DNA from 4 places in the Paenibacillus sp. QJM3NY_38 genome. Region 2 is predicted to be linked to each of the others. Evidence: riboswitches for the same ligand, from Rfam matches in the RefSeq annotation. Region 2 holds a riboswitch; each other region holds the start of a gene.
The links. Region 2 has a riboswitch for cyclic di-AMP ahead of AC0VZ8_RS02360 (hypothetical protein). Riboswitches for the same ligand answer to the same signal wherever they lie in the genome.
Positions count from the first base shown of each region.

Region 1 (7,157 bases), 420 kb from region 2:
CCTGTATATCGTCCATCCGACAGGCAAGGCAGCCGAGCTTATCTATCCTGAGCTTCTGGACGAGGAAACCATCAAGGTCATTGAGGAAATGCCGCCGAATGAGGTGGGCTTCATTGGTGACGGCCTTACGTATCTCGGATATGCCGGCGGCAAGCTGACGTTCCAATACAACAATCCGTTTCTCGATCAAAAAGAAAAGCTGACCTACACCCTTCCATTCTAATCGTTATGCAAATAATAGAAGACCGGCCGGATTCATTCACGAATCCAACCGGTCTTCTTCATGTTCGTCGCTTTTTGGAAAGGCTGCTTTAATTTATTGTATCATTCCGCTGTCTGAAGAGCTTCCCTGAATTCTTCCGGCGATGCATTCCACCATTCCTCGTTACGCGAAATCAGCAGCTCGCGCAGTGCCTTCTTCTCGACGTCGCCAAGACCATCCAGAATGATCTTGCGCTTCATCGCCGCATCCATTTTATTCACATGATCGGCGAGGATCTTCCAACCGCGACGGGCCTCGTGGTCGATCCACATTTCACAGGCGGTCATGCCTGCATAATGCTGTCCTTCCGCGGTACGATCAACAGCCACCCACACGATCCATACCTGGCGTCCATTGGGCACTTCATCCCGGTTCATGCTGAAACGGATACCCTTCTCCACCTTACTCTTGGCATGCATGGCCCCAATATCCACTCGGGCCTCGCCATTATCGATAATGACGGGTGACAGACTGTTCAGATCGATGGAGCCTGATCCAAACCCTTTATGCTTACTCTTGCTATTAATAATATTCAAAGCAATCGGTTTCTTCGCACCCTGCTTCTGCTCTTCATTCTCCACTGCTGCCGACCTCCTATATCAGAGCCGATTCTTACGTATCAGCTGCTAAATTGATAACCATGTCCCAATAATTTTATTTTAACTAATAATCCCCCAAAAGCAAACATATACATGCACTAGATGCTTGTCAACGGGAGGTTGTTCGATATGGTCCCACCACGTGCCAAAGTCTTTCTATCATCCCTGCTTGCCCTAGGTTTGCTTGCAGGATCGATGCCGATATTTCTGAATCCAGGGTCCTCAGCGTCTGCTCTTGCCCCAAATGCTGGCAAGCCCTCCGCCTCCGCCGTGGAGAAGGCCCCGCTCTCACCGCCTAAGGTGCAGCCTAATATTCCCGCTCCGGCCTTAAGCGACCGGCTGGTGGAATATCATATGGATGTTCGGTACGAGCCTGAGGAGAACAAGCTTAAGGGCAAACAGACACTCACTTGGACTCATCCAGGCAAAAAAAGCGTAAACGAGCTGTACTTTCATCTGTATCCCAATGCATTTGCTTCCAATGACACGACTTTTATGAAGGAATCAGGCGGCAGGCTTCGTTCCGATCCCATGCCAGATGACGGATACGGCTCCATGACCATTACCAGCGTGAAAACAACCGAAGGACTGGCCCTGACCCATCGCCTTCAATTTGTTCAACCCGATGACGGCAACATCAAGGATCACAGCCTTGCCAAGCTAAGGTTGCCTAAACCCATCAAGAGCGGAGAGAGTGTTACCATTCACTTGGAGTTCGAGGTCGAGCTTCCCAAAATATTTGCCCGCATGGGAACCACCGAAAATTTTATTATGGCTGGCCAATGGTTTCCGAAAATTTCGGTCTATGAACCGGCCGGTCTTCGCGGAAGAGCAGAGGAAGGCTGGAATCTTCATCAATACCACGGCAACTCCGAATTCTATTCCAACTTCGGCATTTACAGCGTTCGCATCCGAGTGCCCGAAAATTACATTGTCGCCGCGACCGGTTTCCCTACCAAGCCTGCCCAAAAATCAAACGGGGAAAAAATTTATCAGTTTTACGCGGATGACGTACATGATTTTGCCTGGTCGGCATCGCCGAACTTTGTCACGGCAGAAGAAGCATTCTCCGCACCAGGCGTACCTGGCGTCCGCATCAAGGTGTATCTCGATCCAGCCCATAAAGACTTAAAGGAGCGTTACTTTGATGCCGCCAAGTCGGCACTCGCTTCGTTTGGAAAATGGTACGGAACCTATCCGTATTCCACGTTGTCCATCGTCGTTCCGCCGGAATCGGGCAACGGTGCAGGCGGCATGGAATACCCGACGCTGGTCACCGCCTTCGGTGCCAAGAACGATTCGCCGGGATATGAACTGGAGCGGACCGTTATTCATGAGATCGCCCATCAATATTTTTACGGAATGATCGCAAGTAACGAATTTGAGGAAGCGTGGCTGGACGAGGCCTTTGCAACCTATGCAGAAGAACGAGTAATGGAAAAAGAATACGAGATTACCTCCAATACGGCGGCTCAGGGAGCATCCATTACTTCCCCTGCACCGCTGAAGATGGAATCCTGGAAATACAGCTCTCACGAAAACTACGCACTGAATGTTTATACGAGAGGCAAGCTGGTGCTGCAAGGCATCGAACGGCAGGTCGGTCCACAGATGATGGGTAAGATTATGCATACCTATGCCCAGAAATACCGCTTCAAGCATCCAACCACATCTGACTTTCAGAAAGTCGTCGAGCAAGTAAGCAAAACGTCCTGGCAGTCGTATTTTGACCAATATGTATATGGAAGCCAGATGGCGGATGTCGCCATCGACGTGATCAAAACCAAAAATAAAGGCAAGGCTGAAAATCCTCGGTATGAGTCCACGGTCCAGATTACGAGCAAGGACGGGGATATCACCGATGTGCCGATCGTGTTCGCCTTTGAGGACGGCAAAACGGTGGAACGAACCTGGAGCGGCAAAAACGGCAAAGTTGCTTACACCCTGGAGTACAGCTCTCCGCTCGCCTGGGCCATGGTTGATCCGAAGTACTCCATCGTCCTAGAGAATAAACACATTAATAACTATATGAAGGCAGGAATGGATCCGAAGGTGGTTACACGCTGGAATCTCAGTATTACCAAGCTTGTGGAGACGCTGTTCGGCAGCCTATCATGGTGAGGGGGGAGCACATGAAAAGTTACGCAGGCCAAGGGTGGATCAGTGTTAAAGACCAGCTATACGTCTCGATTCTGCTCTTCTTATACCGTTTGCTGTGGGGATATTGCCTGTACCGACTCGTAAAATCGGCGGTAGTCCCCCTTCTGATGCGATATCCGGATTCCGCCCCTAACGAGCTCAGCCGTCTTTTATTCTTCTACGAGGGCGAGATGAGCCTGTCCTTGAGCAGCACAGTACACACCTACGGATGGCTTCTGGCCGGTTTGCTCCTGATCCGGATGATCCTCACCCCGCTCATTCGGGCCGGCATCTTCTACAACCTTCACCAGGAAGCCAAGGGCGAGCGCGGTTTATTCTTCTTCACTGGCATGCGGAAACTGTGGAAACCCGTAACGCTATTCTATCTGGTTGAGCTTATTCTCACCTTCGCGCCCGGTTACTGGATTCTGCCCAAAATCCTCCCGATTCTGCTGAATGGAATTCAGGAGCCTGTGCTGCTGCTTCATGCACTGCCCTATGCAGCTGGCTGGTTCTTGTACGCCTATCTGATCCGCCTGTTATTGCTCTATATGCAATTTGGCCGTACCGGCGAATCCAGCATGATCAGCTCTATCCATGCGCTCTTCCGCCGCTTGGGCACAGCAATGCTGTTATCCATCACCATCGGCGGATCCGCCTGTGTCATTCTGCTGCTCCTGAGCTCGGCCTCGCTCTTCTGGGCCGGGTTGATCGGCTTAATTATTCAGCAGGCCTCTTATTTCCTGAATGGACTTTTCCAAATTTGGGCAATGTCCGCTCAATATCATTTGTGGAGAGATTCCTCCTCACAGCATCCTTAATGGTTACAATTTGGCACCTAAAATAATGAAACACGCTCGCGAATAAGCTGTAATCAGAAGCGACACGTTTCTATCCCGCGCTAGATTTTACAGAGAATAAGAGTTCATTTATCCTTAATATTACAAATTTCTGAACGCCATATTACAAAAAAACCTGTTCCCTTAAGATGGGGACAGGTTTTTTTGTTTAAAAATAATGTTTCCTCGTTTGCCAAATTGTTAATACTCTGCTAAAATAACGAATATGTTAGTAACAACTTTGTCATCTTTACTGTAACTTTTATGTTAGGAACGTTGTAATTCGCTAACTATGTTGGAACGTCAAACGTCAATGAATGGGTTCATCAACATTTTAAGGAGCCGAATTCCCATAACGATATGGGAAGCGGGGGATCCGTTTTGGGTGAATTGATCTCGCAAGAGAGGGATCATAGGGGACCTTCAACCGAACCCTTAAGCTAACCTCGCAGGCAATGGAAGGAGCTTTTGTTTTGAAAAAGAAGTTAACGGCTGTTTCTCTAGGCCTCGCACTCGCACTCACATTAGGGACCGGAAGCGCTTTCGCCGATTCCAAATTAAATACTGCAATCAAACCAGCCATTGGTGTTTCTTACAAAACAGGTGGAACTACAACGAATGGATTTGACTGCTCCGGATTCACCAGCTATGTTTACAAGAAGCTTGGTCTTAGCCTGCCCCGTACGTCTGCAGCTCAATACAAAGTAGGTACGGCCGTATCCAAGAGCAAACTGAAAGCTGGCGATCTCGTGTTCTTCAACACATCCGGTAGAGGTGTATCTCATGTGGGTATTTATGTCGGGAGCGGCAAATTCGCTCATTCTTCATCTTCGCGCGGTGTCATTATCAGTCCGCTGAGCCAGAGCTATTACGCCAACCGATATGTAGGCGCTAAGAGAATTATGAGTCAGAATACGTACAAATCTGTAGCTGTGAACTACAATTAATGTTGGAACTTAATTGATTTACTCTTACAAGAAAGCCCTGGGTTTATGAGATTGTGCCGATCTCATCCAGCGGCTTTTTTCTTTTGTTGATTGTGCGTATACCTTTATAACGTTCAGCACAGCAAAAAAGTTCCCGCTTTTTCGAAAAAAAATGAAATTTATTATACAAGTTCACTTCAGTTCCACTTCACTTCGCCGTGTCTTCACATCATCTATCCTTTATTTACCCTTCTCTCTCGTCATTAAACACCCATTTTGGAAAAATATTGATTTTCCTTGGTGCTTCGACAGTTAATGCTATTGAAAAATAGCAAAATCCATCAAGAAATAATTGCCAATCTCGCTTGCTGTCTGATAGAATGGACGCAGTAACAACTTTGTCATTAATGTAAGTGCTTTAATATATAGATTGCTATGCCTCCCGGCAACGAAAAGGAGCTTTCCATGCTGAAGAAAACATTATCGACAGCAGCCCTAAGTATCACGCTGTTGTTCACTTTGGGCGTTGGCAGCGTGTTTGCTGATGGTGCGCTGGATCAGGAAATCGATAAGGTTCTAGGTACAAGATACAGCTACGGTGGTACAACCACGAGCGGATTTGACTGTTCCGGCTTCACCATGTACGTTTACGCTAAACTCGGTCTAAAGCTCCCGCATCAATCCGGCTCTCAATTCGACATGGGGACAAGCGTGTCCCGTAAGGAGCTGCGCGCTGGCGATTTGGTGTTCTTTAACACATCGGGCCAGGGCATCTCCCACGTCGGCATTTATGTCGGCGATGGCAAATTCGCCCATGCTTCCTCCAACCGCGGCGTGGTTATCAACCGCCTGGCAGAGGATTACTACGACCAGCGATACGTCGGTGCAAAGCGTATCATGAGCGATGATAAGTATGAAGAGTCGGTCGGTGAATCATCCTAAGCTGTAGAGGCTAATCTTCCCTATACATAATGCTTGCCCGTTAAAGGAGCCCTTACCTCTCTTTTGCGGGCTTTTTTGATGCGACTTGGATGTTCGTAATATGATTATTATTTTATGCAGACGATAGGAGGACTTCGCAAATGGATGCCACACCGATTACATTTCACACCGTAGTCATGCGTGAAGAGCACGCCGAAGAAATATGCGCTTGGGCCTACCCTCCTCCCTATAATATCTATGGCTTTCTTCCCTGGGAGCAGATGAAAGGGCTTGAGGTGGAGTTTGGCGATCCGGACATTCGCCAGAGACAGTACATCTCGGTTCTGGATGAGCGGGAGGCCCTCTGGGGATTTGCCCAGCTGTTTCCGATGCATGAGGTTACACGAATCGGACTTGGCATGCGTCCTGATTGGTGCGGGCGTGGAATGGGTAAACGATTTATGCAGACGATTGTCCGGGAAGCCAGACGGAGGCGGCCTGCCGACGAAATTGACCTTGAGGTAATGACCTGGAATGAGCGAGCAATCCGCGCTTATCAAAGGGCAGGCTTTCACATCACCGATACGTATGAGCGGCTTACGCCAACGGGCAACGCCCTTTTCCACTGTATGGTGTATGAGCCCCCGACAAATGAGGAATAGTAATCTTTGTCTATATGAAAAAGCACAATTTTGTGTACTTTTTATGAAGCTGCGCCGTATAGTTGCTTTTTTTGTCACAACTGGCTATGCTGTCTATGGATGTTGGTTTATAATGGAGACAAGTGCAAAAGTGCAGTATACATAGAAGGGACGATATGACGATGCAAAAATGGATCATGAGCGGATTGTTCTTCGTCGCATGTGCGTTAGCTATCGCGCTGATGTTTACGCTCCCAGGTAAGGAACAGGTAGCTCAGGAAGAGAAGCCGACCATGCCGGAAGTGACTCTCGATGCAGCCGCAGCGGAAGCCACACTGAAAGCAAGCTGCATTAGCTGTCACGGCGACCAACTTCAAGGCGGCGCTGGGCCGGCTTTGAATCAAGTAGGCGGACACATGGATGCGGACGCGATCTTCAACGTTGTAACCAAAGGTCGTAAGGGAATGCCTTCCTTTAAAGACCAACTTAAACCTGAAGAAATCGCAAACATCGCGCTGTACCTTGCTGAGAAAAAATAAATCAGCTTATACGCAAAACACGCTTGCACCTGGAGTTGTTCCCGTTGCAAGCGTGTTTTTTACATATTCGGGACCTCTAAAGGGACTAATGGTCTCCCCTTCTATTGTCCCGCCTTGCCATCCTTCGAACGACTCTTCTCATAGGCTTCGTTAAACTGCTGCGCTTCCTTAATATCCACAGCCGTAATGCCACCGTCGTCCCAAGAAGTGAGACGAAGTGTAACGACTTTATAATCTATGGTGATGTAGGGGTGATGTCCGAAAGCTTCCGAAATAGCTGCCACTTCATCA
Region 1 is NZ_CM149665.1:100,490-107,646, reverse strand. It holds gene AC0VZ8_RS00515 (stalk domain-containing protein) at 1-223, shown strand, start outside; gene AC0VZ8_RS00510 (YwhD family protein) at 325-843, opposite strand; gene AC0VZ8_RS00505 (M1 family metallopeptidase) at 991-2,982, shown strand; gene AC0VZ8_RS00500 (hypothetical protein) at 2,994-3,821, shown strand; cyclic di-AMP (ydaO/yuaA leader) riboswitch at 4,170-4,309, shown strand; gene AC0VZ8_RS00495 (C40 family peptidase) at 4,313-4,786, shown strand; gene AC0VZ8_RS00490 (C40 family peptidase) at 5,234-5,707, shown strand; gene AC0VZ8_RS00485 (GNAT family N-acetyltransferase) at 5,848-6,348, shown strand; gene AC0VZ8_RS00480 (c-type cytochrome) at 6,510-6,866, shown strand; gene AC0VZ8_RS00475 (4a-hydroxytetrahydrobiopterin dehydratase) at 6,968-7,157, opposite strand, start outside.
Region 1: it holds a riboswitch for cyclic di-AMP, as region 2 does, so the genes downstream of both, AC0VZ8_RS00495 (C40 family peptidase) here and AC0VZ8_RS02360 (hypothetical protein) in region 2, are expected to answer to the same signal.

Region 2 (7,157 bases):
TTGCAATGGAAGCGAGAACGGTAGCTCTTTCTAGCTGCTGTCCTAGAAGGAATAATACGCCTCCGAGCATTCCATCAAGAAGGAACGCTCCAGTGTCAGGCTGCCTAACCGCTTACGGGTGGTGTGCTGTTGCAGATTGGCCTCCAGATCGGCGAGGGCCGATACGGCGAGCTGCATTCGTGCGGATCCCCACTGCTGCTTCTGGGCATAGCGAACGGCCTCGGTCACGGGCATACCTTTGAGCCTCGTAAAGACGGATGCCCAGCGGACCAGATCCGCGAATTCTCTTGTGCTTGGCAGCGCATATTCGGCATACCCGGCCGCGTCTTTGCAGCTGATTTTGAACAACCCGCAGTTCCAATCTCGATTGCTCCAGGGGATAAAGCGTTCAGCCGAGCCCCGGTCGAAACGAAAGATCTCCATATGGCGGATGAGCTCTGCATTTAATGCAGGCGATGCGGTTTCGATGACGGGTGCTAGTGCAGCCTCAATGAATTTCGTCATGATCTACGCTCCTTTATAGGAATGTTATATGCACGGCAAAAAGGCCCGGTGAGCAGAGTAACCCCGCTCTCCAGGCCTATTTATCGTTAGAGGCCCTGCTACAGCGGCCGCTTCGCTTAAGGCTCGGGTGGTGTTCTCTCTCAAAGCGCGCCTACGAGGTTAGCTGACGGATTCGGGCTTGAGAGCACCCTACCGCGACGCCTGATCATCAGGCCTGCGGATTCACCCCATTCACCAACAGAAGCTCCGTTGGCGGTTTTGGTTCCCCCGTCTCCCGATCCGTCGGGAGCTCAGCGTATAACGAATGTTTCGAATAGATGGATGAATCATACGCCGGAGGACTCTAAAAGTAAATGGCCATATGGGACGGATACATTCCGAAAATCGATGAAAACCGTATAAGAAAACGTGTACATTCAGTCGTGTCATCGATTATCATGGCAAAATCTCGGTATCTCGATAGATTACGATAAATGCAAGAAAACAAGAGAAATACATAGTATAGAGAAGAATTCAAGAGATAATGGAGCGAAACCGGTCAGATCCTGTTTGACATAACGCTACATGTGTTTTTGCTCACATTTACTTCCTGCAAGGCCGGACGTATGATACGAACTATGAATTGACGGACATCGGCGGCAGGCATACAGGCAGCCGTTCCATGAAGACCTAAGGCTGTGTGAGAGCTGCCGGGCTCTTGATGGATCGAATCTCAGGCGAGGGCACCATGGGCCTTCGCTGGAAATGCAGGATGATGCGACTCTCACCGCTCGAACCTGATGCTGTGCTGTTTTGCCGGACCTGGATGTTAGTCAATGGCTAATAGAATAACATGCTACTCGTTTTTAATTTTCGCTGAGTCCTTGAATGGAAAAGGAACGGGGGAACCAGTCGGGAGATGAACTTGATCTCTCAGGGGTGAATCCCATGGACAAGATAACGGTCTATGGGTAGGGCGACTCTCACGCCCGAATCCGTCAGCTAACCTCGTAAGCGTATCGAGAGAGGCAACGATTGTCGTGGACTTGGGCCACGGTGTATTTCACCGTGTTCTGATGAAGAAGCCTGCGGGAAGAGTTCTTCTCTTTCCCCAGGCTTCTTTGTTGTTGTCTTCTCTTTCTGAATTTCTTAGGAGGAGAACAAAAGATGGAGAAACCGCAGGAGTTTATCCTGGTATCCGCGCCGAACAAGGCCGGGGAAGAATTTATCCGCCAGCTGATCTATATGCGCATTTCGTTTGCGGCCATAGCCAACAACCGGGTTGAGCAGGAGAGGCTGCGAGAACTAGGCTGCACCAACATGATTCTTATCGATACAAGGGATGAACAAACCTGGATCATTCCCGAGTTTCCCGTCAGCAAGGTGTATTTGTTCGAGAGCAGCTTGAACCTGTGCTGCCGCTATTTACGGATCTGCCGGACATGGACGACGGAGTCGATTTATGTGATTACCCATTCCAGCAATCCGCGATTGATATACAAGGGACTGGGTGCCGATGTGGTGCTTCATACGAACCATCATCAGGTATCCTTCCTGATTTCATCCATCGTCAGCTAAGCGTCTTGGCTGATGTGACCATGAGGTTTTAGGAGGTTATATTCATGCAGGATTTATATATGGTGCTTATCTTGGGAGGAACCTACGGACTGCTCATGCTGTTTATGTCCTGGTGCGGACGAGTCATTTCGGAACCGGAGGGGGATTAGTCGTGATAATCATTTTAATATGCACGCTCTTTATTTTTCTATATTTGATTTACGCGCTGATTCACCCTGAAAAATTCTAGGGAGACAGCTGAAGGAGGAAGGCATTCGTCATGGGCATTTTACAAATTGCCATCGTTATACTCGTTCTGGTGCTGCTGGTAAAGCCGCTCGGAACTTATCTATATCAGGTGTTTCGCAATGAGGGGAATGGAACAGATAAATGGTTCTCCTGGTTGGAGAAACCGATCCTCGCACTGATTGGGTTGAAAGAACGCAAAGGGATGACATGGAAAGGGTATGCCATTAGCTTTGTGTTAACGAATATCGTGCTGGTTGCGGCGGGGTATTTGATCCTGCGGATACAAAGAGTATTGCCCTTCAACCCGAACGGCATCGGCCATATGGAACCGACCTTGTCGTTCAATACGATCATCAGCTTTATGACGAATACGAATCTCCAGCATTACAGCGGGGAGTCGGGATTATCCTATATGGCCCAGATGGCCGTCATTACGATGATGATGTTCACGTCCGCGGCGACCGGGCTGTGCGTGGCGATTGCGTTTATCCGGGCGGTGACCAGCAAGGGCACGACCGTCGGCAACTTTTTTGAGGACTTCGTTAAGGCACATACCCGGGTATTCATCCCGGCCGCATTTATCATTGCGATGGTACTGGTTGCGCTGCAGGTGCCGCAGACTTTGCAGCCTACGCTCAGCGTCACGACGCTTCAAGGAAGCGAGCAGCAAATCGCTGTGGGACCGGTGGCTGCGCTCGAATCGATCAAGCATCTGGGCACCAATGGGGGCGGGTTTATGGGGGCCAACTCGGCGCATCCGTTCGAGAACCCGTCCCCGCTGACCAATGTGATCGAGATTCTGTGCATGTGGAGCCTCGGGGCGGCGCTTCCTTACACATTTGGTCTGTTCGCGAAGAGCCGCAAGCAGGGCTGGATTATTTTCTCGGTGATGATGACCTTGTTTATCGGATTCCTGTCGCTGAACTATGCGGCTGAAACGAACGGCAATCCGGCGCTGAATCGGCTGGGCATTGATACCTCCCAAGGCAGCATGGAGGGCAAGGAGGTCCGGTTCGGGATCGCCCAATCCTCCCTGTTCACCACGGTGACGACCGCGGCCACGACCGGGTCGGTCAACAACATGCATGATACGCTCACGCCGCTTGGCGGGATTACGCCGCTGTCCCTGATGATGCTGAACTCCGTTTTTGGCGGAAAAGGCGTCGGGCTGATGAACATGCTCATGTATGCAATATTGGCAGTGTTCCTGGCCGGTCTTATGGTTGGCCGAACACCCGAATTTCTAGGGAGGAAAATAGAGGCGCGGGAGATGAAGCTGATTGCGGTTGTTATCCTGGTGCATCCATTGATCATTCTGGCTCCGACCGCACTTGCGCTGATGACGGATGCAGGGCAGGCGGGCATTACCAATGCGGGCTTTCATGGCATCTCGCAGGTATTGTACGAATACACGTCTTCCGCGGCCAATAACGGTTCCGGATTTGAAGGTCTGTCGGATAACACGCCGTTCTGGAACATTACAACCGGACTGGTCATGCTATTCGGGCGTTACATTTCGATGATTGCCTTGCTGGCAGTGGGCGGCTCGTTGATGCGGAAGCAATGGGTTCCCGAGACGCTCGGGACGTTCCGGACAGATAATAAGCTGTTTGCCGGCATTCTGATCGCGGTGGTTCTGATTATCGGTGCATTGACCTTCCTGCCAGTACTTGTGCTCGGTCCGATTGCTGAGCATCTGACGATCCGTTAATAGAAAAGGTGGCCTATTTCCATGAATAATACGAGAAAAAAAGCGATGTCCAAAGAGATGGTCCGTCAGGCGCTGAGGGACAGCTTCACGAAGCTGAATCCCGTCCTGATGATGAGAAATCCGGTCATGTTTGTTGTGGAAGCCGGGACTCTGGTTGTTCTGTTGATGACGTTATTTCCATCCTATTTCGGGACAGAGGGCAATACCGGATTTAATGTGACGGTGTTTGTCATTCTGCTGTTGACGCTGCTGTTTGCAAACTTCGCAGAGGCGCTTGCCGAAGGACGCGGAAAGGCGCAGGCCGATTCCCTTAAGCAGTCGAAGCAGGAAATGACGGCACATAAAGTGATGGAGAACGGAGGGGTACAATCCGTGCCGTCCACGGATCTTCGCAAAGGAGATATCGTGATCGTCACGCAGGGCGAGATGATTCCCGGGGACGGGGAAGTCATTGCGGGCCTTGCGTCCGTTGACGAATCGGCGATTACCGGCGAGTCCGCCCCCGTCATTAAAGAAGCGGGCGGCGATTTCAGCTCGGTCACCGGGGGGACGCGGGTTGTCAGCGATACGATCCGCGTCCGGATTACGAGCGATCCCGGGGAATCGTTTATCGACCGGATGATCTCGCTTGTTGAAGGAGCCTCTCGCCAGAAGACGCCGAATGAAATTGCGCTGAATACGCTGTTGATCGTCTTAACGCTGATATTCCTGATCGTTGTCGTTACGCTTGCTCCGATTGCGAAGTATCTTGGCATCGAGCTGTCCGTTCCAGTGCTGATCTCGCTGCTGGTATGTCTCATCCCGACCACGATCGGGGGATTGCTGTCGGCGATCGGGATTGCCGGCATGGACCGGGTGACGCAGTTCAATGTGCTGGCGATGTCGGGCAAGGCGGTGGAGGCTGCCGGTGACATCAATACGATGATTCTGGATAAGACGGGTACCATTACGTTCGGGAACCGGATGGCCAGCCAGTTGATTGCCGTCGGCGGCGAATCGCACGCATCGCTTTCGCAATGGGCAGGCGTGAGCTCGCTGCTGGATGAAACGCCGGAAGGACGTTCCGTGCTGGAACTGCTGAAGCAGGAAGGTCTCGAAGCAGATTCAAGCATGACGGCTGAGGCGGAATTCATCGAATTTAAGGCAGAGACCCGGATGAGTGGGATGGACCTCAAGGATGGGCGAAAAGTCCGCAAGGGTGCGGTGGATGCCGTCAAGGCTTGGGTGTTGTCGCAAGGAGGCTCCATCCCTTCGGATTTGACGGCAAACGCTGACGCCATCGCGACAGAGGGCGGAACCCCGCTCGCTGTTGCCGTGGATAACCGCATCTATGGTCTAATCTACTTGAAGGATACCGTGAAGCCGGGGATGAAGGAACGGTTTGACCAGCTGCGCCGGATGGGCATCAAGACGATTATGTGCACGGGCGACAATCCGCTCACCGCAGCGACGATTGCCCGAGAAGCAGGAGTCGATGATTATATCGCCGAGAGCAAGCCCGAGGATAAGATTGCCGTGATCCGCCGAGAACAAGCCGAAGGCAAGCTGGTTGCGATGACTGGCGACGGTACGAACGACGCCCCGGCGCTGGCCCAGGCCGATGTAGGGCTGGCGATGAACAGCGGTACCACCGCAGCCAAGGAAGCGGCCAATATGGTGGATCTGGATTCGGATCCATCGAAGATTATCGAGGTGGTTGCCATCGGCAAGCAGCTGCTAATGACGCGCGGCGCGCTGACTACGTTCAGCGTCGCGAACGATGTCGCCAAATATTTTGCCATCATTCCGGCAATGTTCGCGGCCGCCATTCCAAGCATGAATGTTCTGAATGTTATGGGACTGGGTTCTCCCATGTCGGCGATACTGTCGGCGCTGATCTTTAATGCCATCATCATTCCGCTGCTCATTCCGCTTGCGATGAAGGGCGTGGCTTATAAACCGATGAGCTCGTCGAAGCTGCTGCAGCGCAATGTGCTGGTCTATGGCTTAGGCGGCGTGATCGTACCGTTCCTCGGGATTAAGCTGATCGACATGATCGTCCATCTATGGATCTAGATATGATAATCGTACCGGGGAATAGAGATAACTCGAAAATGGTTTACGTGGAAGATATGAAGGAAGGGATCGAGGAACCATGAATAATCCATTGCAAAAATCATCACCGGCACCTCATGCTGTGGCGGATGCGGCCCGTATCTCCCTGGGCATGGCCCTAAGAACGAGCCTTGTATTTATCGTGTTATGCGGGGTTCTCTATCCGCTGATTACGACGGGAGCCGCGCAGCTGCTCATGCCGAAGCAAGCCGGCGGCAGCTTGGTCACGGATTCCGGCGGAAAGGTGGTCGGATCGGAATTGATCGGCCAGAACTTTACGGAGCCTCAATATTTTCACGGCAGGGTGTCCAGCATTGATTATAACGGAGCCGGCTCAGGCAGCAATAACTATGCACCTTCCAACCCGGACCTGATCGATCGGACGAAGGCCTCGATTGAAGCGTGGAAGGAGAGCAACCCGGACGTTCCGGTGAGCAAGGTTCCGATGGATCTGGTTACGAATTCCGCCTCCGGATTGGATCCACACATCTCGCCGCAGGCCGCGGAAATTCAGATTCCGCGGATCAGCAAGCTGACCGGAATTACGGAGGCAGAACTTAATCAGTTAGTAGAGGAGCATATAGAGGGACGGGACTTGGGCGTGTTCGGTGAACCGCGCGTCAATGTGTTGAAGCTGAACCTGGCGCTTGCCGAGCTTCTTGATTGATCATGGACCCGTTTCAGAGAAAATCACCGGAGGAAATTTTAAGGTCGATTGCGAAGCTCCACCATGGAAGGCTTAAGGTATATATCGGGGCCGTAAGCGGTTCGGGAAAAACCTATCATATGCTTCGCGAAGGACATACCTTGAGACTGCAAGGCATCGATGTTGTCATATGCGCGGTATCCACGATGCAGCGTCCGGAAACGGTCGAGCAGGTCCGGAATCTGGAGCGGGTGCCCAGCATCCATTGGGTGGAGAACGGCGTAAAGAAGAAGGATCTTGATCTGGATCTGCTGGTGCAGCGCAACCCGGAGGTGGTGCTTGTCGATGGGCTTGCCCACCGGAACCGGAAGGGGGCGAAGCATGCCACGCGGCTGGATGACATCCGATTTCTGTTAA
Region 2 is NZ_CM149665.1:524,333-531,489, forward strand. It holds gene AC0VZ8_RS02355 (hypothetical protein) at 43-504, opposite strand; cyclic di-AMP (ydaO/yuaA leader) riboswitch at 637-810, opposite strand; cyclic di-AMP (ydaO/yuaA leader) riboswitch at 1,348-1,516, shown strand; gene AC0VZ8_RS02360 (hypothetical protein) at 1,651-2,061, shown strand; gene AC0VZ8_RS02365 (potassium-transporting ATPase subunit F) at 2,213-2,290, shown strand; gene kdpA (potassium-transporting ATPase subunit KdpA) at 2,321-4,000, shown strand; gene kdpB (potassium-transporting ATPase subunit KdpB) at 4,022-6,055, shown strand; gene kdpC (potassium-transporting ATPase subunit KdpC) at 6,135-6,761, shown strand; gene AC0VZ8_RS02385 (histidine kinase) at 6,764-7,157, shown strand, end outside.

Region 3 (7,157 bases), 1.4 Mb from region 2:
TGTATATGCACACGTGGTCATGATACGATGGTGAAAAAAATAGAAGAAGGGGCATGCTTTTTGCTGAAAATGAACAAGTTTTTCAAATTATGTCTCGCCGTGATCCTGGTCCTCATTATTATTTATTTGGGATCGCTGGTGGATTTTATATTCAGACCGGTGCTTTCTTTCTTCTCGATCATCCTCGTGCCGCTGATGCTGTCCGGATTCTTCTATTACCTGCTTAGGCCGCTGGTTGATTTTCTCGAAAAGCGCAAGCTAAATCGCTCGCTGGCCATTCTGCTCCTATATGTCGTGTTTGCAGGCATACTTACAGGTTTTATTATTGGGGTATGGCCATCCCTGCGGGATCAGATCGTGGCCCTTGTACAGAATGCCCCCGCTTTGTTTGCAAAGCTTGGCGAGCAGCTACAGGAATGGGAGAATAACGGCTTCTTCAAGGATATATTCCCGGAGAACGCAAATCCGCTTACACAGCTAACTGATTATTTGAACCAAGGCTTCACGTTCCTCACGAATTATATTATGAACCTGTTTTCGTTTGTTTCGAGTTTTGCCATCGTTTTATTTACGTTCCCGATCATGCTGTACTACATGCTGAAGGAAGGCGGAAAGTTCGGGGAGATGATTGTCAGCTTTTTGCCTGACCGATTCAAGGAAGTAGGAGGCTCGGTGCTGGATGAAATCAATAACGCGCTCAAAGGGTTTATCGTGGGCCGGGTCCTCATCAATCTGGCGCTGGGCGTCTTGATGTATCTCGGCTTCCTGATCATTGGCCTGCCTTATGCGCTGCTGTTGACGGTTGTCGCGGTCATTGCGAATTTCATACCGTTTATCGGAGCTATTCTTTCCTCGATCCCGATCGTGATTATCGGGTTCATCCAGTCCCCGGGGACGGCGATCTGGTCGCTTGTTGTCATTCTGGCCGCCCAGCAGATTCAGGATAACCTGATTGGTCCGTATATCTTCGGCAAACAGCTGGCAATCCACCCCATTACGATCATTATTCTGGTTTTGGTGGGACAGGATCTTGGCGGAATTATAGGGATTCTGCTGGTGGTACCGATTTACATGATCATTAAGATTATCGTAACCAGAGTGTATCAGCTGTTCTTTAAGGAAAAATGGCAAAAAGCATAGGGATAGGCATGTGGCCGCAGCTGCATGCTGGAGCCGCCTAAGAGCGTGGAATCGTTCTTGGCGGCTTTTTGTCTGCCTGAGATATGAAGGGCCGCTTGACAATGGTATGAAAAAAATATAATCTTTAATTAAAGATATTAAATTTAAAGACTATATTTCATCATACGAACCGAAAATCATGTAGGGAAACATCGGTATGGATACGAAACGATGAGGAGTCGATGGAGATGGCATTACAAACGGCAGGCATACATCATATTACCGCTTATGCGCAGGATCCGCAGAGAAATGTTGATTTTTATACAGCTGTGCTGGGGCTAAGACTGGTGAAGAAGACGGTCAATTTTGATGCGCCTGAGGTTTACCATTTGTATTTCGGGGATGAGGCGGGGCACCCGGGGACCATTATCACCTTCTTTCCGTCTTCTGCTTCACGAAGAGGGATACGTGGAGGAGGACAGGTTGGGTATACAACATTTGTCGTCCCTGCAGGTGCCCTGCCTTATTGGGAAGGGCGTTTACGGAGATTCGGCGTTCCTGTCATGAAAGCATTTCGGTTTAACGAACATTATCTTCAGTTCTCTGATCGCGATGGACTTTCTCTTGAGCTTGTGGAGCGGGAGGGCGGACCGAATAACGGCTGGTCCGTGGACGATATAACTCCGGATACAGCGATAAAGGGATTCGGCGGTGCGGTTCTGTTCAGCAGCAATTGGGAGGAAACGAAGAAGGCGCTGGAGCAGGTCATGGGACTGACCTACATCGGAGAGGACGTTAATTATGCCCGGTTTCAAGCTGCGGGCCTTTTCGGCAACGTGATCGATTTGCCGATGCGGGATATCCCTTTGGGAACCGGAGGCGCTGGAACGACCCATCATATCGCATGGCGGGCCCAAGATGATGGTGAGCATGTTACATGGCAAGAGTGGGTGAAACAACATGGCTTTTTGCCAACAGAGATTAAGAACCGCAACTATTTCAGATCGTTATATTTCAGGGAACGAGGGGGGATCTTGTTTGAGATCGCAACCGATCCGCCCGGGTTTACGGTGGATGAAGATCTGGACTCGCTGGGGGAGCAATTGAAACTTCCTGTCTGGTTTGAACCGGAGCGAGCCCGTATTGAGGAAGGACTGGAGCCTATACAAGTCAAAAATACAGGAGAGGGGCAACTCAAGTGATATCCATAGACCCGAATACTCAAAGCGAACGGGACATCTACAAGCTGCTGATCGGGAGCGTTGTTCCGCGGCCGATCGCTTTCGTTACGACGTTATCGGAGGACGGTGTGCTGAATGCCGCGCCGTTCAGTTATTTCTCTATTCTGACGAGTAATCCGCCCATGCTGTCCGTTTCCGTTCAGCGGAAGAACGGCACGGCGAAGGATACAGCGAGAAATGCCATGCAAAGCGGCGAGCTTGTCATCCACATCGTGGACGAAGATACTGTTGAAGCCGTGAACGAAACGGCGGCGAACCTACCTCCGGACGAGAGTGAGCTTGACCGAACCAATCTAACCCCGATCGTAAGCGAGGTGGTTAAGGTTCCCGGCGTTCTGGAATCCAAGATTCGTATGGAATGTGTACTGGAGCAGATCGTTACCTTGAATGGTGCGGATCAACTGCCTGCTGCCGATCTGCTGATTGCCCGCGTAGTCCGCTTTCATGTTTCGGAGGAGCTATACGAGCAAGGCCGGATTGACGCTGCCAAGTTGAAGCCTGTGAGCCGTATGGCGGGAAACATCTATTCTGCACTGGGAGAGATGTTTACGATCGAGCGGCCGGTATAACAACGGACGGGCGGATAAAAAGGTTAGGACGCAGCGAATATCAAGTTATGAATTCATATGCCGTCATTCGATACTACGTAGGTTTAAGAAAGAAAAGGGGCTTGTGGAATATCATGCCTGAAGTATGCAAACTCTACATGAATGTGGAGCTGATATGATGAATTCACAAAATAGGAGTGGTCGACAAATGAAGTTTGAATCCAAGGTTGTCATTGTGACGGGAGGCGCCAGCGGGATCGGCGAAGCAGCGGTAAGGCTTTTTGTGGAAGAGGGAGCCAAGGTTGTTATCGCGGATTATTCGGACCGGGGACAAGCAGTTTCCGATGAATTAAGAGGGGCAGGCTTTGAAACGCTGTTCGTTAAAACGGATGTAACCCAAGAACAGGAAGTTGCAAATATGGTGAAGCAGACGGTTGAGCATTTTGGCCGTGTCGATGTATTGTTCGCCAATGCAGGCATTGCTCATGATGCTCCTGCCGATCAGTTGTCGATGGACAACTGGCAAAGAACGATTGATATTAATCTGACAGGAGTGTTCCTGTGCGATAAATATGTAATCCAGCAAATGTTATCCCAAGGAACCGGAGGGGCGATCGTAAACTGCGGCTCAATCCATAGCCATGTCGGAAAAGCGGGCGTTACCGCCTATGCTTCCGCTAAGGGAGGCGTTAAGCTGTTAACCCAGTCGATGAGCGCAGATTATGCACCTAAAGGGATCCGGGTTAATGCCGTATGTCCGGGATATATCGATACTCCTCTTATTCAGGGAAGAACGGAAGCGATCACCCAGCACCTGGTTGGCCTTCATCCGATGGGCCGCTTGGGACAGCCGGAAGAAGTCGCTAAAGCCGTGTTGTTCCTCGCCAGTGAAGATGCGTCCTTCATTACAGGCACGAGCTTGCTGGTGGATGGCGGATATACAGCCGTGTAAATGAAGCAAAGCCCCGATATGAAAATCGGGGCTTTTTTTGCAGGTGGAAAACGAAACTTATATAATGCTGACACCAGCGCTGCCGTAACCTGCCACTGCAGTGACAAGTGTTGCGCCAGCTGCGGTTGCCGAGAATACCATTAACAGGCGTGTATTGGCCGGCACCGGAATAGCCAGGCCTTCTACGAAGCCATTGCTTACCGTACCGAGAGCGAGAACGCCCGTAAGAGGCGGAGCCAGCGTAACAAGAGCGCCTGGTATCGGTGCGAAAATGTTGCTTGTAGCCGGCGCACTGTACAGTTGTGCTGTAATTGTAACCGTAGTTCCCAGCAGGGAAAGCGCCACAGTAGTGCTAAAGGTAGCGGAGATGCCAGTGATGGTACCGGCACGTGGCGTGTTAAACGCCATGTTAAGCAGAGTTCCAGCAGCTCCAGTGAGGTCAATCGTACCGCCAGCCAGCGTAAACGTATTGGCCGAGTTACCAAATCCTACGAGACCAACGGATCCAACTAATCCGCCTAAAACGGTGGTCAGAGCAAGCGGTATGCCGGATGCGAATGGGATGATGGCTCCTCCTGCGGCTGCTCCTGTAGCCCCTGTTGCCCCAGTAGCTCCAGTAGCTCCAGTAGGTCCCGCAGGTCCGACAGGTCCAACAGGTCCGACAGGCCCGACTGGTCCAGCAGGTCCAGCAGGTCCTGCAATACCGGTTGTCGGTCCGGCAGGTCCCACAGGCCCGATAGGTCCGACCGGTCCAACCGGTCCGATCGGACCCTGAGGACCTACAGGTCCACGGATAGCTCTTGGGCATCGACGCTTTTTCATGCCACCGCCATGGCCTTTATGATCACCATGACCATGAGACGGGCAATGCTTTTTCTTCGCATGAATGACTTTTTTCTCTATTTTTTAAGAGCACACAATTTTCTCTTTCTAGAAGAACGTTCCAAATGAAGCACCTCCTTTAGATTTGTTCTATACTACGCAAATACTCTCGGTACGGCATGGGTTAATAGCGCATAAATGATAGATAAACACCTATAATTTCCAGAATGTACGCTAGCCCCGGAGGCATTCATCTATTGACGAATAGCAAAACTATAGGATGAATTTCGGATCTCCCTACGATATTCATAGGCTCTGTAACGCAGCGTTTCAAAAAAAAAATTTGCGCCGTAAATGTGTGGGGAAAGCTTTCACAATCCGAATGTAATTCATGGCATAAACGATCCACCACATGAATGAGTAAGGGAGGCATGTCAAATGCCTGCTATATAGCGAAAAATGAGGCTGGGATAAAATTCCTGTATCGTTGGGGAAGAGGCTTGAATGAGGCATTTTTCATGCTTGTCATAGGCCCTGGAAGAACGGCATTTCCGCCTCTGAATTTCCAGAAAAAGCGGTTAAAGGGGTTTGACTTTTCCTGAAGTTCCCTTTATCATGGACACACGCTTAGTTTCCGGCATACATTTTCCGGAAAGCGGGGGAACCAGTTTCACCAGGGGCGAGTCACTTGGAATCACGAGTGTAGGGTACCATCTTACCCGAGTCCGTCAGCTAACCTCGTCAGCAGTGGATGGGTCTTGCATACATAATGGATGTTCATAACAAAGGCCCTTAATTCTCTTTAGGGGCCTTTTCTCTATTTTTTGACCCCCTGCTGGCGGAGCTATGTCTAAATCCCCTGTTTGGTGGTCTTTTTGTATTCTGCTAAAGAGGAGGGGCAAGGCCTGCAAATGTTTAACCAAAAGCAATTAAATCGATCAGATGGCATTGGGTTTAAGCGTGGAATGAGATGGATGAATCATCTTCCCTGAAGGTCCGGCCCATGCAAGGTATCTGAATAGGTTAAATCCCAGTTAACATATGTGTTAACATGGGCAATTTCAACATGCCATTTTTAAGCATACCAAAGTCATAATGAAAGGTTGTGGAAAGTTTTGAAAAGAGTGGTTGTACTGATGTTGTCATTGATTATGGGGGTGTCGCTTGCGGCTTGCGGTGACAAAGGGAGTACATTGGAGCAAGCCATTGAGCAGGGGTATATCACCGTGGGATTTGCGAATGAGAAGCCTTATGCCTATAAAGAGGCCAACGGGGAGCTGACAGGAGAAGCGGTTGAAATTGCGAGGGTTATTCTGGAGCGGCTTGGCATCAAGGAAATGAGGGGAGAGCTTACGGAATTCGGATCGCTGGTTGCCGGACTGCAGGCCGAGCGGTTTGATCTAATTACCGCAGGCATGTTCATTAATCCGGATCGCTGCTCTGCCGTATTGTTTGCTAATCCGGAGTACAGCATCGGGGAAGCCATTGCGGTGAAGCAAGGGAATCCGCTGGGACTCGGAAGTTATGAGGATATTGCCAATCATGACCAAGCGAAGGTCGCCGTTATGACCGGTGCGGTCGAAATCGGCTATATGGAAAAGTCTGGCATTCCTGCGGACCGGATTGTGCAGGTCCCCGACCAGGCCTCGGCCATTAGCGCCCTTCAGGCAGACCGGGTGCATGCAATTACCATGACGGGGCCGTCCCTGCAGGCGATGCTGGATTCGGCCAGCGACGAGAGCATCGAACGCGTGGCTGATTTCGAACAGCCGGTCATCGACGGCGAAAGCGTTCGCGGTTATGGAGCTACGGCTTTCCGCCAAGCGGATACCGAGTTCCAGGAGGCTTATAATGCGGAGCTTCAAAAAATGAAGGAGTCGGGCGAGCTGCTGGAAATTTTGCAGAAGTTCGGGTTCACAGAAGAAGAGCTCCCGGGCGAGATGACGGCCGCTGCCCTTTGCGGGGAATAGCATGCCGAATTCGTGGATTGATTTTCTCCCTACGCTGCTGAAAGGGGCGGAGATCACGATTGTAGTTGCTTTCTTTTCAGCCATTCTTGCGGTCGTGATGTCCTTTGCAGCCGGGTTATGCCGACTGTCGAAGCTGTGGATCATTCGCACGTTGACAGCCGTGTACGTGGAAGTCTTTCGGGGGACCTCCTTGCTGGTGCAGCTGTTCTGGTTGTATTTCGCCCTTCCGTTCATCGGCGTCGAGCTTCCGAAAATGCTGGCTGCGATCCTCGCGATCGGGCTGAACTTCGGCGCATACGGCTCGGAAATCGTTCGCAGCGCCGTGTTGGCCGTTCCGAAAGGACAATGGGAAGCCGCTGTAGCGCTTAATCTGAAGCCTTGGCAAAGACTGTGGAATGTCATATTGCCTCAAGCGTCCCTGCGAATGCTTCCCCCCTTCGGGAATCAGCTTGTGGAGCTCATCAAATCCACCTCACTGGTTTATTTCATCACGATGGCGGATTTA
Region 3 is NZ_CM149665.1:6,415,208-6,422,364, reverse strand. It holds gene AC0VZ8_RS29850 (AI-2E family transporter) at 61-1,140, shown strand; gene AC0VZ8_RS29845 (ring-cleaving dioxygenase) at 1,368-2,321, shown strand; gene AC0VZ8_RS29840 (flavin reductase family protein) at 2,318-2,929, shown strand; gene AC0VZ8_RS29835 (SDR family NAD(P)-dependent oxidoreductase) at 3,117-3,860, shown strand; gene AC0VZ8_RS29830 (exosporium glycoprotein BclB-related protein) at 3,918-4,682, opposite strand; cyclic di-AMP (ydaO/yuaA leader) riboswitch at 5,297-5,442, shown strand; gene ehuB (ectoine/hydroxyectoine ABC transporter substrate-binding protein EhuB) at 5,819-6,652, shown strand; gene ehuC (ectoine/hydroxyectoine ABC transporter permease subunit EhuC) at 6,654-7,157, shown strand, end outside.
Region 3: it holds a riboswitch for cyclic di-AMP, as region 2 does, so the genes downstream of both, ehuB (ectoine/hydroxyectoine ABC transporter substrate-binding protein EhuB) here and AC0VZ8_RS02360 (hypothetical protein) in region 2, are expected to answer to the same signal.

Region 4 (7,157 bases), 3.4 Mb from region 2:
CAGCAAATGCTCGATGACCTGTGGACCGCTTCTCAAGATGCGGACTGCCTTATCTACCATCCCAAAGCATTCGCTGGATATGATATTGCCCAAAAGCTGAATATTCCCGTATTCGCGGCTCATCCGATTCCGATCATTGCACCGACAGGCGCTTTCACCAATCCCATTTTACCTGTCACCTTCAGGAATCGATGGTTAAATGAAAAAAGCTATCATCTCAACCGTTTCATGCTGTTATCCTTCAAAAAATTGATGAATACATGGAGAAGAGATACGTTGCATTTACCTCCACGAAGTCTATTCTCCGATGATCTGCACGTAAACGGACGCGATATTCCGGTGCTTTACGGTTGCAGTCCTTCGATTTTGCCATTTGATCCGAAATGGAAGGATCGTGTCTGTATGGAGGGGTTTTGGTTTCTGGAAGATACCGATTGGGACCCACCAAGGGAGTTGGAGTCTTTTATCGCGTCAGGATCCCCGCCAATCGTTATCAGTTATAGCAGCATGCCTCTAAAGCATCCGGATCATGTGCTCGAGATGACTACGCAGGCTTTACGACAAACGGGGCAACGCGGCATCATTCTGGTTGGCTGGAGTGGAATGCAAATATCCGGGAATGGGGCCGAGAACATCCTGTGTATACAGGAAGCACCGCATGCATGGCTGTTTCCGCGAGCTGCAGGCGTTATTCATCATGGTGGAGCAGGGACGACAGCGGCCGTTTTGAGAGCAGGTAAGCCGATGACCATATCCCCGTTCAATGCGGATCAGCCTTTCTGGGCCAAGCGTATGAATGAGCTAGGTGTATCGACCAAGCCGATTCCTGAAAAATCAATGTCTGTAGCCAGTTTGGCTGAGCGAATAGCGGAGCTAACCAGTCATTCAACATTGTCAGCCAATGCAATGGCACTATCAGACCAAATTTTAGAGGAGAGAGGTGTTGATCGAACTGTAGAATTTATTGAGAGACGGTTGCATGATTACTTTTGAGAGAATTCCTTTAACAAGGGATATGTGTACCAAAGGTTAAAGTATTAATGGACAAGAAAATTCTTGATTGGGAACCCTGAGTTACCCAATCAAGATATGATCTTCCGCGTAACCAATTTTGGAGGTGCGTTTTTTTTGAGCCAATGCATAAGCGAGCGTTAAGGGACCCAGACGGCCGGCAAACATCGTTATCGCTACAATGACTTTCCCCACGGGGGACAATTCACTTGTCAATCCCATCGACAAACCGGTGGTGCTAAATGCTGAGGTCGCTTCAAACAACACTTCCAAGAAATGTTCTTCTAGCATTCCTTCAGAGATGGTCAGCAACAGGGAAACGCCCAGCACGACCACCAAAGAACTCATGACAACGGCCAAGGCGCGCATAACGGTTTCTCCTGCTATTTTGCGCTTGAAGGCATGGATTTGACCACCCCCGCGAAAGGTTTGGATCGTAGCTAGGATGAGTACAACAAGCGTATTGATCTTAATACCGCCCCCTGTTCCTCCGGAGGCAGCACCGATGAACATCAGAATAATAATGAAAAACTGAGAAGCCGCCAGCATGCTGCCGATATCTATCGTGTTAAACCCCGAGCTTCGAGGCGTTATGCCTTGGAAAAAAGCAGCCAGCACTTGTTCGCTTTCGCTCAATTGGCCAAAGGTTGATGGATTCCAGCTCTCCAAAAAGTAAATAAATAGAAAACCGAGCAGGGACAGCGTTCCTGTTCCGACTAGGACAACCTTGGAGTGAAGCGAAAGCTTCTTCCATGAACGCTTTTGAAATACATCCACAATGACGATATAGCCGAGGCCTCCAATGATAAATAGCAGGACAATCGTAATATTGACGATCGGATCGCCGACAAAGGGGGTTAGGCTGTCAGACCACAGGGCGAATCCGGCATTGCTGAATGCCGAAACGGAATGGAAAAGGGCGTAATAAGCTGCCTGTCCCCACCCGAAGTCCTGTTGCCAGCGGAGTGTAAGGACAATCGTTGCTAATGCTTCAAACGCGAATGCAATGAGTACCATATACATGGACAATTTAACCAAACCTTGTGCCGAGGTCGAATGCGTGGTTTGCTGAATAATCATTCGTTGCTTCAAGCCAATCCTTTTCCCCAGAACAATGGCAACCATCACGCCAAAGGTCATAAAGCCGAGCCCGCCAATTTGAATCAAGATCATGATAATGACTTGTCCAAAAGTCGAAAAAACACTACCGGTATCCAAGACAACGAGCCCGTTTACGCAGATTGCTGAGGTGGCAGTAAATAAAGCATCCAGCAGACCAATTGACCTCCCGGTGGAGGAAGAGTAGGGAAGCGCGAGCAATGCGGTCCCGATTAATATTAAAGTGAAAAAGACAAGCATGACGAGTTGAGGGGGACTCATATTTTTTTTAAGCTTGTTGATAAACAACTCCATTGTGTCAGGAGCGGAATGTTGTGTATTTCGATCGTTTGCATTCATAAATGTTCTTCTCACAAGTTCCACCCCCATTCTTTATTGATCGCCGGGTTTATCGAAGAATTTTCTGTTTTGGAAAAAAGACGAGTCTACTACTTTTCCGTGACTTATTTTCAAATATTGGATCTCGTGGTCTGTTTTTATTTTCAGCACGCCGGTGTCAAAATCGGTATTTAACTCTTTGAAAAATAGACCTTCGGCTATTGGATCGCCCCCGGACTCCTTACTGCCAAGCAGGTAATGAGAACCCTCTCTGAACACAGTGACTCGAATTCCCCGTTCATGGGTGTCAGCTATTGGATCATCCATCCTTTGAACCGCTACAATGTGTAAGTCCGTCTCGCCTATCTGGTTTAAAAGCTCGTTAACAAACGAACCGCGCGTAATTTCTTGCCATCGCGTTTGACCGGATTGTCCGATGATTAGTTGGGTGATTTGATGATTCTTGGCGGTTTCCGCTATGATTTCTGAAGCCTTGCGATCTTCATTCGTTTTGACAATGAAGGTTGCCCCATACTCGTTGCATTTCACTTGCCACTCAGCCATATACCTTTCTTGTGCCTGATCTAACTCACCTTCACGCAAGGGTATAACGCTCAACACAAACAGGGGACACTGAAGAAGTCTGGCTAATTCGCCGCCTCGACGGATGAGGCGTTCTCCGTTTGGTCCGTAATACACGCATACCAGTATCTTTTCATTATTAAGCAGAATAATCATTCCTTTCTTTTCTAAGCACTACAGCGTTAACAAAAAAGGCCAGGAAGCAGAGACAGTTCTGCTTCCTGGCCTTGGTTGTACGGATCATGGACAAGTCAAAGTAGTAAGAGTGTTCTCTCCCAAGACGCTGACGAGGTTAGCTGTCGGATTCGGGATTGAGAGTCCCCGTTCCTTCTTATCCAGAAAGAATTCACCCCTAAAGCTTAGTCGCTTTGTTGGTTCCCCCGTTCCTCATAGAGGATTAAGCATTTATGCGTATGAAATTTATCGTAATAAATATTATGCTAAAACATGCTGAAAGTAAACAGTTACCGATAAGTAAACAACATCATATCAAATATATTGACAAACGGGACTTTGGGGAGTACTTTTATGAATATAAAATAAAATTATTCACAGAATCACAAACCTGATTAAGGATGTGAAGTGCAACATGCCCAAAAAATTCTCGGACGAAGAACGTGAATGGATACGCCAAAAACTGCTGACGGAGGCACGCCATCATTTCGAAACGGCGGGCCTTCGCAAAACGAGTGTTGAAGATCTGACGAAGGCCGCCGGCATTGCCCAAGGCTCGTTCTACATGTTTTTCGGATCGAAAGAGGAATTATATTATGAACTGATTCTGGAGGAGGAGCAGCGAATTCGCAATGCCGTTCTGGATTTATTCCCTCCTGAAGAGGTCTGCAGTAAGGAAAGCATTAAACGGTTTCTCTTATATTCACTTAGGATGATGGACGAGAGCCCGATGCTTCGGCAGATGATGGATCGCGGGGAGATGGAGCTGTTGTTCAGGAAATTGCCGAAAGACTTGCTGGAGCGTAACTTTATGGAGGATCAAGACGCGCTCTTGCCTGTGATTACGGCTTGGCAGAAGGCTGGCATTTTACCTGGTACGGCACCCGAATCCATCGTGGGCATGATCAGATCCTTGGCACTGCTTACGCTGCACCAAAAAGAGATTGGAGAGGAGCAATTTACATCTACGATCGAATTGCTAGTCGAGTTATTATCTGCCGGTATGCTTGCGGTGTCTAATACGCCGAAGGGAGATGGAGCGTTGTGATCGAAGTAAGAGGGCTTCATTACACGTATCCGAATCGGAAAGAGCCGACCCTGCATGGACTTGATTTTGTCATCCCGCCTGGCGAAATCTTTGGCTTTCTCGGCCCGTCCGGCGCTGGTAAAAGTACGACGCAAAAACTGCTGATCGGCGTCCTGAAAGGTTATCAAGGAAGTATAAAAGTCATGGGCAATGAAATCAGGGATACCGGTCCCGATTATTATGAGCGAATCGGAGTAGCTTTTGAATTCCCGAACTTCTACAGCAAATTTTCGGTTCTCGACAATTTAAAGCTCTTTCGTTCCCTTTACAAGGGGAAGACGGAGGATCCCATGAAACTGCTGCAGCAAGTCGATCTAACAGATGCCGCAAATATGAAGGTTTCCCAGCTATCCAAGGGCATGAAGATGAGGTTGAATTTCTGTCGGGCGTTACAGCATGATCCAGAAATCCTATTTCTGGATGAGCCTACATCCGGATTAGACCCGGTCAATGCCCACCGAATGAAGGAATTGATACTTGCGAAAAAGGCTGCCGGCAAGACGGTTCTAATAACAACCCATAATATGCAAGCGGCAGAAGAACTTTGCGATCGGGTAGCCTTTATCGTCGACGGTGAAATCAAATTAATCGATTCACCCAGAGAGTTGAAACTTCGTAAGGGAAGAAAGGAGGTCCGAGTCGAATACAGAAGGGATGGCGAATTAACGGGGGCGGTATTTTCTCTGGATGGCATCGGTGAGAATAACCAATTTCTTAAGCTGATACAGGATTATCCCCTCGATACCATTCATTCGCAAGAGGCGTCGCTCGAACAAATTTTTATTGAGGTAACGGGGAGGCAGCTTGTATGAAGGGCCTAAGCTTATTTGTATTCGATCTGCGTTTCCAGTGGCGCCACGGATTCTATTGGGTTTATGTGTTTGTCTGTACCTGTTATTGGATACTGCTCCGATTCGTACCCGAGGCCTACCAGGAGACAACAGCGACTGTGTTGACATTCAGCGATCCCGCAGCCCTGGGGCTTATCATGGCAGGCGGCATGGTCCTGCTGGAGAGGGACCAGGGCGTCCACGATCCGTTGTTTGTAGCGCCGGTACACATTCGGGAATATTTGCTGGCGAAGGCTGCGTCTCTGTCGGTGTTATCCCTTGCGGCAGGATGGGTGATTCATATGGCGACCGGCAGTCTCCCGGAATATCCGCTTGCTTTTTCTGCTGGTATTGTCTTAACATCAACCTTCATGACCTTGCTGTCGATTGGCGTGGCGGCACGCCAACGGACGGTTAACAGTTTTATTCTGATGGTGCAGGTTTACGCGCTGCCATTCATCCTTCCATTGTTTAGTTTTCTTCAATTGTGGCATGAAGACCTGTTTCTCGTCCTTCCGACCGAAGGAACTCTCCGGTTAATTGTGTCTCCCAGTGACGGCTTATCCATTGGCAGCGTACTATATTCCATATGTATTTTGTTGATTTGGAACTTTGTGGCTTACATCTGGGCGCAGCGATCCTATACCCGACATGTGTTGATGCGCGTAGGTGAAGGAGGGGGCATTAATGGAGAGATATAGAGCCCTCATTATCATGGATCTACGGCATGCGTGGAAGGATCCCGTTCTGATGGCAGCTATGTTCGGTCCGCTGCTACTTCTGTTTCTATCGAGGTTTGGATTCCCGGTTGCCGTTAATTGGCTCGATGTAAACTATTCGTTTCATTTGGAGCCGTATAGTGGCTTTGCGGCATCGCTATTGATTGTTACGATTCCCATGCTGACAGGAATGCTCACCGGTCTCCTTATTCTCGATGAACGCGACGAGAATGTGATTGCATATTATGCGGTTACCCCACTAATGCGTAAAGGTTATTTGCTATATAGAGTGACGCTTCCTTTTTTGTTATGCACCGTATTATCCATTCTATATCTGTCTTTTTCGACTTTATCGGATATTCACTGGGCTCAATTGGGTGTTTTACTGTTGCTGGCATCGGAAGCTCCAATATTCTCGTTGTTCCTTGCCGCTTTCTCAGCGAACAAGGTAGAAGGATTAGCCTTATCTAAAATAGGAGGGCTGTTCATAGCCGGACCTGTGGTGGCCAACTTCGTTCCAGGAGCTTGGCAGGTGTTAGGCGCTTGGCTCCCAACGTATTGGCCTGCAAAAGTGCCCTATCTGATCACGCAGAATGAACCTATGTTGGCAATCGTTTTCTTTTCGGTCGGATTGCTGTTACATGCCGCCTACTTATTTTTCATGGTATCTGTGTTCAACAACAGACAATCTTAATGGGGCTGTCAAAGTATAGGTTCTTTTGAAGTCTGAGCAGAAAGCAGCCGATCTGAATGATCGGCTGCTTTTTACTATTGTCTAACAATCGGTTATACTATTCAGCCCCCGAAGTAATTACGGCTAAAAATGGTATTGCATATTGAAGTTAACTCGTTTATTATGGATATTATACATCCATAATAATAGCATTCTTAAGAAGAAGAGCTAGGAAGAGGGGAGGGGACATGCTGTTCTCCAGAAGTACAGCAGGCTCAGGAACATTCGGGAAGTGAGCGTATACTAAACAAGAAGGGATACATGTTTTGCATCTTAATTATGGATAATATAGATCCGTTAATGCAAAAACCAATGAATCAACCAACTTTCGATGTGGTGATCATTGGAGGCGTCGACGGGTTTCACAACCGCAACCAGAAACTATAACGGAAAGAGAGATGAAAGTTATGAATGATTTTTTTAATGAGGCTATTTGGGAAAAGGCTTGGAAAGAACATGGCGAACGTGTTGTGAACAAGATGAAAAAGGCCGGAACCGACCCGACCCGTGCCTTTGATCACAAGGCGAAGACTTTCAATGAGCAATCGTTTAATGAAGAGGGAAGAAAACGGACCACACGGATC
Region 4 is NZ_CM149665.1:3,910,303-3,917,459, reverse strand. It holds gene AC0VZ8_RS18000 (glycosyltransferase) at 1-993, shown strand, start outside; gene AC0VZ8_RS17995 (TrkH family potassium uptake protein) at 1,075-2,424, opposite strand; gene AC0VZ8_RS17990 (universal stress protein) at 2,503-3,186, opposite strand; cyclic di-AMP (ydaO/yuaA leader) riboswitch at 3,296-3,444, opposite strand; gene AC0VZ8_RS17985 (TetR/AcrR family transcriptional regulator) at 3,620-4,252, shown strand; gene AC0VZ8_RS17980 (ABC transporter ATP-binding protein) at 4,249-5,103, shown strand; gene AC0VZ8_RS17975 (fluoroquinolone export ABC transporter permease subunit) at 5,100-5,822, shown strand; gene AC0VZ8_RS17970 (hypothetical protein) at 5,809-6,534, shown strand; gene AC0VZ8_RS17965 (class I SAM-dependent methyltransferase) at 6,981-7,157, shown strand, end outside.
Region 4: it holds a riboswitch for cyclic di-AMP, as region 2 does, so the genes downstream of both, AC0VZ8_RS17990 (universal stress protein) here and AC0VZ8_RS02360 (hypothetical protein) in region 2, are expected to answer to the same signal.